Regions from separate parts of the Chryseobacterium sp. 22543 genome, predicted to be linked through region 1. Evidence: riboswitches for the same ligand, from Rfam matches in the RefSeq annotation. Region 1 holds a riboswitch; each other region holds the start of a gene.

The links. A riboswitch is a leader RNA that binds a small molecule or an ion and turns the genes downstream of it on or off. The one in region 1 is predicted to bind cobalamin.
Region 2: linked by a shared signal. The riboswitch ahead of ACTJIP_RS15140 (TonB-dependent receptor plug domain-containing protein) and the one ahead of ACTJIP_RS02745 (acyl-CoA thioesterase) in region 1 are both predicted to bind cobalamin.
Region 3: linked by a shared signal. The riboswitch ahead of prpB (methylisocitrate lyase) and the one ahead of ACTJIP_RS02745 (acyl-CoA thioesterase) in region 1 are both predicted to bind cobalamin.
Region 4: linked by a shared signal. The riboswitch ahead of metE (5-methyltetrahydropteroyltriglutamate--homocysteine S-methyltransferase) and the one ahead of ACTJIP_RS02745 (acyl-CoA thioesterase) in region 1 are both predicted to bind cobalamin.

The regions. Positions count from the first base shown of each region.
Region 1 is NZ_JBQENH010000001.1:636,424-638,607, reverse strand. It holds gene ACTJIP_RS02750 (HD domain-containing protein) at 1-506, shown strand, start outside; gene ACTJIP_RS02745 (acyl-CoA thioesterase) at 564-947, opposite strand; cobalamin riboswitch at 1,067-1,246, opposite strand; gene ACTJIP_RS02740 (hypothetical protein) at 1,280-2,080, opposite strand.
Region 2 is NZ_JBQENH010000004.1:143,921-146,104, forward strand. It holds gene ACTJIP_RS15140 (TonB-dependent receptor plug domain-containing protein) at 1-730, opposite strand, end outside; cobalamin riboswitch at 840-1,024, opposite strand; gene ACTJIP_RS15145 (transporter) at 1,115-2,062, opposite strand; gene ACTJIP_RS15150 (cytochrome-c peroxidase) at 2,075-2,184, opposite strand, start outside.
Region 3 is NZ_JBQENH010000002.1:872,798-874,981, reverse strand. It holds gene prpC (bifunctional 2-methylcitrate synthase/citrate synthase) at 1-177, opposite strand, end outside; gene prpB (methylisocitrate lyase) at 180-1,076, opposite strand; cobalamin riboswitch at 1,534-1,724, opposite strand; gene ACTJIP_RS09740 (LytR/AlgR family response regulator transcription factor) at 2,075-2,184, opposite strand, start outside.
Region 4 is NZ_JBQENH010000002.1:883,678-885,861, forward strand. It holds gene ACTJIP_RS09785 (Lrp/AsnC family transcriptional regulator) at 50-511, opposite strand; cobalamin riboswitch at 707-892, shown strand; gene metE (5-methyltetrahydropteroyltriglutamate--homocysteine S-methyltransferase) at 1,067-2,184, shown strand, end outside.

The sequences.
Region 1 (2,184 bases):
CCCGAAGAGAGAATACTGCGGAACATTCATGGCAGATCATCATTCTGGCTCAGATTCTTTATCCATATGCTAAAAACCGTGCAGATATTGATCTGTTGAGAGTGATAAGAATGCTTTCCATTCACGATTTGGTAGAGATAGAAGCTGGGGATACCTTTATTTTTGATGAAAAAGCAATGGTAGGGAAGTTTGACAGAGAGAAAGCATCTGCACAAAAGATTTTCGGTATCCTGGATGAGCCTTTGCGTACAGAGTTCTTCAATCTATGGCTTGAGTTTGAAGATGAGAAAACACCGGATGCTATTTTTGCCTGTGGAATCGACAGAATTATGCCATTTATCTTAAATTCTCATACTTCAGGAAAAAGCTGGACGGAAGCCGGAGTAACAGAAAAACAAATCCGGAATATGCTTGAAAATGCTATCAGCAGAGCATCGGATGAAATGGGAGAAGCCTTTGAACTGCTGCTGAGCAGAAGCCTGGAAACTGAAAAAGTTGTGAAATAAATTTATTGAAAATAGAATAATTTTCGGGCGGCCTTTGGCCGCCCGAAAATTTATCATTTATAGTATCTGGATTGGTTTCTTGAATTCGTCAATCGCTACAAAAGTAAAATCACCTACAATGGCTTTTTCTCTTTCATAGGAATACATCTGCTCGGTATAGATCTCAACATTTACTTTCATACTTGTTTTTCCTACGTATGAAACTTTGCCAATCAGTTCAACAATAGTTCCGGCTGGAATAGGTTTCTTGAAATCGATCTTGTCACTGCTCACTGTTACCACTCTTTTTCTGGCAAATCGTGTGGCTGTAATAAAAGCTACTTCGTCCATCAGCTGCATGGCCGTACCACCAAAAAGGGTATCGTAATGATTGGTTGTGTTAGGGAAAACCGCTTTAAAGATTCTGGTTTCGGATGCTTCAATTCTTTCTTCTGTAGTCATATATCATTATTAATTAAAGCGAAATGAAAACGATATTAAAACAACAGAATAATGACAGGAACTTAAAGAACCCCCTGAAACAATCCATCAGATCAATACAACTTCAAATCGCGAAAGTTATTTGTTTAAAGAAATAGGCAGGTCTCCTGACTTGTAACATCTTTTATCTCCTTCCCATGCCTCGCACAGTGGATCTTTGATAAAGATTTCAGTTACTTACAGTTGCGCGACAGTCCGTGATTTTCACACGGTTCCCTTTTAATCTGCAGTGATGCAGAACCAATTCCTGTGATGAATAAGCGTAAAACTTTTCGAGTGCAAAAATAATGAATTTATTCCGGATTATGGTAAATAATCTGGCTGATTACTCTTCCTTTCTTGATGGTCCACAGCGTGGTGTATCTGTTTTCTCCTGAACCGTTTATCATGTATAAGAAAATATTATCGGTGTCCAGGGATGTTACGCCAATATTCTCAAAATCCATAGTAGGCTGGAACATGTTTTTGATGGCTTCTCTTACAAAGACAGAACCTCTTCCGGGTTGTTGTACTCTGATTGATTTGATCTCAGTCATTCCTTCAGGAAGATCATTTCCGATTCCCCAAGGTTTTACTTTATCAATGGTAAGAAGTTTTCCTTCCGCATCTTTTTCCTTTTTACGGTAGCCGGCATTGGAAGGGTAGATATCAATCACAACTTTGCTTCTTTGGGCAGTAGGAACTTTTGGATCAGAATTATCTGTGAAAATAAGTGATTTTCCGTTTTTGGACCTGGAGGGAGTATAGGCCGGAAGCTGGTCTATATAAGCAATACGTTCTTTATTGACCATTCCTTCTTTGTCCAGTGTTTCATAACGTACAAATGGTTTGTCTTCATCCTGTTTTTCAGGATATTTGATCCAGATCCACTCTGTTTCTCCGGGAGCAGGTTTTACATAAACAAATACATCTCCTTTACGCATACGGATCTTATCTACAATTTTTCTGTAATTGTCTTTATGAACCCGTACATTGGCATATCCTTCTTCAGCTTTTACAACTCCGAAAGGAACTTTATTCTGCCCTTTTACAAAGGCTATAGATAAAATACTGAAAGCGGATAAATAGAATGCTTTGTTTATGAAAGTCATCATGAAAATTTTTTGATCCCCCAAATATATAAATTAAATGCTTTTCAGGAGATAATTTATACCATTGCAGTTCTTTAAAATCTTGTATTTGTTTCAGATGGATTAAA
Region 2 (2,184 bases), on a different contig from region 1:
CTTTGATATCTGAGTCCTGCCTCTTTGCAATCGTATCATAAGCCTGCTGTCCATCAGGATATTTCTTGGCATACCGAAATCTGTAAATCCCATCACTTTGCAGAAATTCTCCACTGAAGCTGGCAGAAGTTCTGTCTGAAATTTTCTGTTCCAATCGGAATGACGGATTAAAAAGGTCTATGGAGGCACTTTTTGCTCTTATCACAAGATTGGTTTTCTTTATTCCTTTAAATACAGGCGTTTTAGGCTGTAAATAGATAGATCCCGAAGAACCGAAATCTTTTGCCGGCTGAAAAATCTCGCTTTTCTGCCCGTTATACAATGATATTTCTTCCAGATCATCCAAAGAATATCTTCCCAGATCTACCAGTCCGTTCTGTGCATTTCCCAGTTGAATTCCATCATAGAAAACGCCTACATGCTGACTTCCGAGGCTTCGGACATTAATGGTTTTCAATCCGCCAATCCCTCCATAGTCTTTGATCTGAACACCGGAAAAATACCGAAGAGCATCTGCTACAGAATGACTGTTCAGTCTTTCCAGCTGCTCGCCCTGCAGGGTTTGTGCCGGAAGAATTTCTTTGAAGTTTTTCTTGTAAAGGTTGATCCCTTTGATTGATTCTTCCTGAACACTGTCTTTTTTGGTTTGAGAAGACAAAAGATGAAATGTTAACACCAGTATTGTGAAAACAGCTTTATGAATTGCAGATATAGTTAATTTTGCCGCCATTAGCTCATTTAGGATAATGAAGACGCTAATGGATATAAGAATACAACGACAAAGCACAGCTGTCACTGCACAGAATCATTGATGTCCTAAGCTTTATTCCACGAAAGCGTCAAACGATTATTTTCTGGCAGGTCTTCTGACTTACTCCATTTTTGAAATCCTTCCCATTAAAAAACAGTGGATATATTCTTCAAAAATCTTGGTGCGGAGCTTACAGCAGCGGGTCTGTTCCGGATTTTCACCGGATTCCCTTTTAAGAGCTTTTTAGGGCTCACCAAATTTCGGCAAAGATAAAAAATTATTCCTAACCCCCAATTAAAATCATGATTCATAAACAATTAAAGCTCCCGAAGGAGCTTTAACATGATTAAAAAGGGGTTTTATTTAAATTCCGATATTCAGGAAAATACTAAATCTGGATTTTGCTTCAATATCACCACCAGCCAAATGGGTATACATAGGAAGCATGAGTTCACTTCCCAGGCTCAGTTTTTTATAAGAGGCTTCAAACCCAATCTTCCCATACAATGCACTTCCGGCTGTATTGGGCAGGGCTTCATCAAACTGCTTGTTCTGAGCATACACTTCTCCCTGCACTCCGGTTTTTACAGAAAAGATAGATTTTTCATTTCCTGCAACCTGATAAAATCCTGTTGCAGCGTAGTTCCACTGGTTTCCGAAATGGTAATTCTTCTTATTTTCCGTTTTGATTGTATAGTCTGTATTGACCAATACAGCTACTTTATTCTTTTGAAATTTATAATTCAAAGCCGCCTGATAATCCCAGCTTCCTGTTCCCAACTGAAAACTCGGATTGACTCCGGATGCTCCTTTTTCATCAAACTTTCCCAAAGGAATTTTCACGCCCAAACCTCCGCTCACGTGATGGAAATTATCTTTAGAGCTCATTAGCTGATAGATTCCCATCAGGTTCAGATCTCCGATTCCGTTGATTTTGATATCTCCCTGCATAGTCCTTTTTTCATGAAAATGAAATGGCAGACTTGCATATACACTTAGTTTTTTAGTCAATGGAATTTTTCCCCAAAGCTGTAAGGTATTAAAATACTGATCCTGTGTAAGATCTTTTACAAATAAATTTTCTTTTGCTTTGTAATGCTGTGCAAAATATTTGATTCCGATAAACTGTGGATTCAGCAAAGATTCAAAACCGGATGATCCGTTACCGGCCGCACAACCGCATGCATCACAGTCATCATCAAAATCAATTCTGCTAAAGCCATTCTGAGCAATATACATACTGTCTCTAACCAGATTTGCCTGGCTCAGGCTAAATACCATTAAACATAGTATTGCTATAATCTTCTTCATGTTTTCTATAATTTATTCTGCAAATTTTGGATTGGATATAAAACTTTTGTCGGACAATGTTTTCAGGAAAGCAATAATCGACTGTTTTTCCTGACTATTCATGGCTATTCCTGTATGACCAT
Region 3 (2,184 bases), on a different contig from region 1:
AAGATAAGCTACTTCTTCAAACTGTGCTTTCTCTGCCAGATCCAGAATATCATATCCTCTGTAATGGAGATCGTTTCCACTTTTTCCGACACTGCAAAGAGCCGTATTACCTGCTGCTACCCCTGAAAGCGCAACGCTTTTTTTAGGTTTAAATGTGGGTTCACTGTTAGTTGACATTATCAATTATTTTGTTTAAAAAGGTTGTCTAATTTTTGTTCGTAGTCATAGTATCCGATGCTTTGATAGAGTTCTTCCCTGGTTTGCATAGTATCCAATACATTGATCTGTGTTCCGTCTTTACGAAGGTGTTCATATACATTTTGAGCTGCTTTATTGGCAGCACGGAAAGCAGAAAGCGGATAAAGGATCAGTCCCACGCCTGCATTTTTTAATTCTTCCACCGTGTACATTCTGATCATCCCGAATTCGGTAATATTAGCCAGCACTGGAACTCCTGCAGCTTCAACAAACTTGTGATAAAAGCTTAAGTCAGGAACGGCTTCTGCAAAAATAAAATCTGCTCCAGCTTCTTTATAAGCTGCTGCTCTTTCCAATGTTTTTTCCAATCCTTCATTAGCAAATGCATCGGTACGGGCACCAATTACAAAATTTTCATCGGTACGGGCATCTACCGCTGCTTTCAGTCTGTCTACCATTTCTTCTTTGGTTACCACTTCTTTTCCCGGGCGGTGTCCACAGCGTTTTGCCCCTACCTGGTCTTCAATATGGAGGGCCGCAGCTCCAGCTTTAATCAGTGACTTTACAGTTCTTGCCACATTGAATGCTGAAGGTCCGAATCCGGTATCAACATCTACCATGAGCGGTACATCGCAAACATTCGTGATACGCTGAACATCAATCAATACATCTTCCAGCGTGGTAATTCCTAGATCCGGAATCCCCAGAGAACCCGCAGCAACACCGCCTCCTGAAAGATAAATTGCATTAAAACCTACCTGCTGTGCTAACAATGCATGATTGGCATTGATGGTGCCAACAATCTGAAGAGGACTTTCTTTTCGCATGGCCTCCCGAAATTTCATACCGGGAGACTTCAAACTTTCACTTGTAGTCATTATAATATTTATTGTTTAGTTGAAATTTGTTTTACAGAAAACCATGAACAGGCATCACAATAGCTACCGGCATTGCATGATATGTTAAAAAGGAAATCAAAAAGTAACTGATTTGTTTTAATCGATTTTTGTAATCCGGAATTCAGAGCCATTATCTCCGTGCCAATCTGTTTATTTCCAAGTCTGCTGCTGTATGAATAATCGAAATCGAATGGATACATTTTTTTAACTTTTTATATTGATTAAATCCTCATAAAAAGTTCCTGATAAACTTCACAATGCCTGTGAGAAAGAAAAATATGGAAAAGGAAAAATACGATGAATACACGATAATGAAAGAGCATACCGCTCCACTACTTATCTGCATCACAAAAATAACACGAGCTGACAAAATATATTGATCCCACTGTTATCCATATCGTATCATACCTGACTATAAGCTTCAGACCGCGAAAGCATCGTCAATTCGAAATAGGCAGGTCTCCTGACTTGTAACAGTTTTTATCGCCCTTCCCATATAACGAGGTATACAGTGGACCTTTTTTGATAAAAACCTTGATGTTACTTACAGTTGCGCGACAGTTCGTGATTTGCACACGATTCCCTTTTAAGACACAGCTAAGTGTAACCAGTTTCGGTTGATAAAGAAGATGTTAAGAACTCCTTGGTGGTAAATATAGGTATTTTATAAAAACATGAAAGATATTTTATGCAAACAATAATTATTTAATCATAATCCATTGATTATGTTATTATTAAAAATACATTCTTCACCCAACAGACATTATAATTTAGATTATCCTGCCCATTTTTTGTTACAAAATCCACAAGATATGTCGTGAAAAAATCAGACAAGTTCAAAGAAACTGTCTACTTGTTATTGTTTTTCATTCTGGAATTGAAGCGTTTTTTAAAACTTTTTTTTTAGCGATAATGGATGCTCATTTTCTGGCTTCAAATGATCTTTTTTATATCATTTTCAGTCAAAAATTTAATCTTTATTCTTCAATCCATTTTCTGAAAGCAGAGGTATTACTCTGGCTTGTGATAAGGTGGATTTTATGTCCTTTTATCTGGATAGACTGTGTATTTCTGTTGTAACGCTCTA
Region 4 (2,184 bases), on a different contig from region 1:
TTAAGTTAAGTATCATTTTCCATTTTCAATTCTCAATTTTTCATTTTTATTATATGGTGATTCCATGATTGTTTTTCACCTCAGCCATGACAAACGTACTGTGAGTGCTCCCTATAGAATCTACAGATCCCAGTTTATTAAACACAAAATCCTGGTAATGTTTCATATCCCGTACCTGAACTTTCAGAAGAAAATCAAAATCTCCGGAAATATTGTAGCATTCTGCAACTTCTTCAATTTCTAAAATTTCTTTCACAAAATCATAACCTACAGATCGGTCGTGAATTTTCAGCTTAATCTGACAGAAAACCGTAAACCCACGGTTGAGTTTTTCAGCATCAAGAACAGCGGCATATCTTTTCACAAACCCTTCCTGTTCCAATCTTTTTACTCTTTCAAAAACAGGTGACGTGGAGAGGTTCACTTCTTTAGCAAGCTCTTTAACGGTCAGTTTTGCATTTTTCTGGAGCAGCCTCAGCAGCTGTACATCCTTATCATCGAGTTGTTCCACAGAATATTATTCTTTTAGATTATAAAAACAGTCAAATGTAAAGAATTATATGCTTTTTACTGTGTTTTTTAAAGTTTATTTTGCTTAATTAATTAGCTTTTATTGTATGTTTATTCTGTATTGTTAATTTTACACAAGATTAAAAACTTTTACTGATGACTATCATTACAGGTAAAAGTACAGTTCTTTAGAGATACTTCATCAAACAGGAAAGGTTTTACGTAACGTAGATTAATAGGGAATCGTGTGAGAATCACGAGCTGTCGCGCAACTGTAAGTAACATACCAAAGGTTTCTGTCCTTATATATCCACTGCCAAAAGCGGGAAGGATGATGGAAACTGTTACAAGTCAGGAGACCTGCCTTTACTGAATTGACGATGCTTTCGCGGTCTGAAGCTTTGGGTCATACAGATGATATATCGGATTTATACACTTTCTCTGTAAGGGAATTGTATTGTTTGTTATATCATGATCCTGAAATTTTTATCCGTTAAAACATTACGAAGCATTTTTAAAAGACTTTACCATTAAGTTTAATTAAAAAGTAAAAAAAATGCAAACTCACATTCTGGGCTATCCGCGTATTGGTAGCAAAAGAGAACTCAAAAAAGCCTGCGAGCAATATTGGTCAGGTAAAATCCTTTTGGAAGAACTTCTGAATACGGGCAGAAATATCTGTAACCAAAACTGGAACATTCAGAAAGAAGCCGGTATAGACCTTATTCCCTGTAATGATTTTTCATATTATGATCAGGTATTGGATATGAGTCTTGTGGTAGGGGCAATTCCCACACGTTATCATGAAGTAGTGCTTAAAAAAAACAATTCTGAGCTGGATCTTTATTTTGCCATGGCAAGAGGATATCAGAAAGAAGGACTGGATATCACAGCGATGGAAATGACAAAATGGTTTGATACCAATTATCACTATATCGTTCCCGAGTTTTATAAAAATCAACAGTTTAAACTGAGTTCAGATAAAATTTTCAATGAATTTGCAGGAGCAAAGCAGGCAGGAATCAATGCAAAACCGGTCATTATCGGACTGGTTTCTTATCTGTTGTTAGGAAAAGAGAAAGAAGAAGGATTTGATAAACTGGATCTGGCTGCAAATCTTCTTCCCGTATATACAGATATCTTAACAAAACTTCAGGAGCAGGGCGCAGAGTGGATTCAGTTTGATGAACCGTTTTTAGCGTTGGACTTAACGGAGAAAGCGAAAGAAACTTATCATTTTGTTTACGCTGAAATAAGAAAACGTTTCCCAAAACTGAAATTTATTGTTGCCACTTATTTTGAAGGATTAAATGATAATTGGCCACTTGCCACCTCACTTCCTGTGAATACTTTACACATTGATTTGGTTAGAAACCCTGAACAGTTAGATGATATTCTGAATGGTATTCCGGAAAGCTTAAGTCTTTCATTGGGTGTGGTTGACGGAAGAAATATCTGGAAAAATGATTATGAAAAGTCTTTGTCTTTCATTCAAAAAGCAGTTGAGAAATTAGGATCTGAAAGGGTTTTAATTGCTCCTTCCTCTTCATTACTTCATTCACCTTGTGATCTGGATTTTGAAACCACACTTAATCCGGAAATTAAAAACTGGCTGGCTTTTGCCAAACAAAAAGTGGCAGAAGTGGTAACGCTTAAAGAACTGGCATCCGGAAC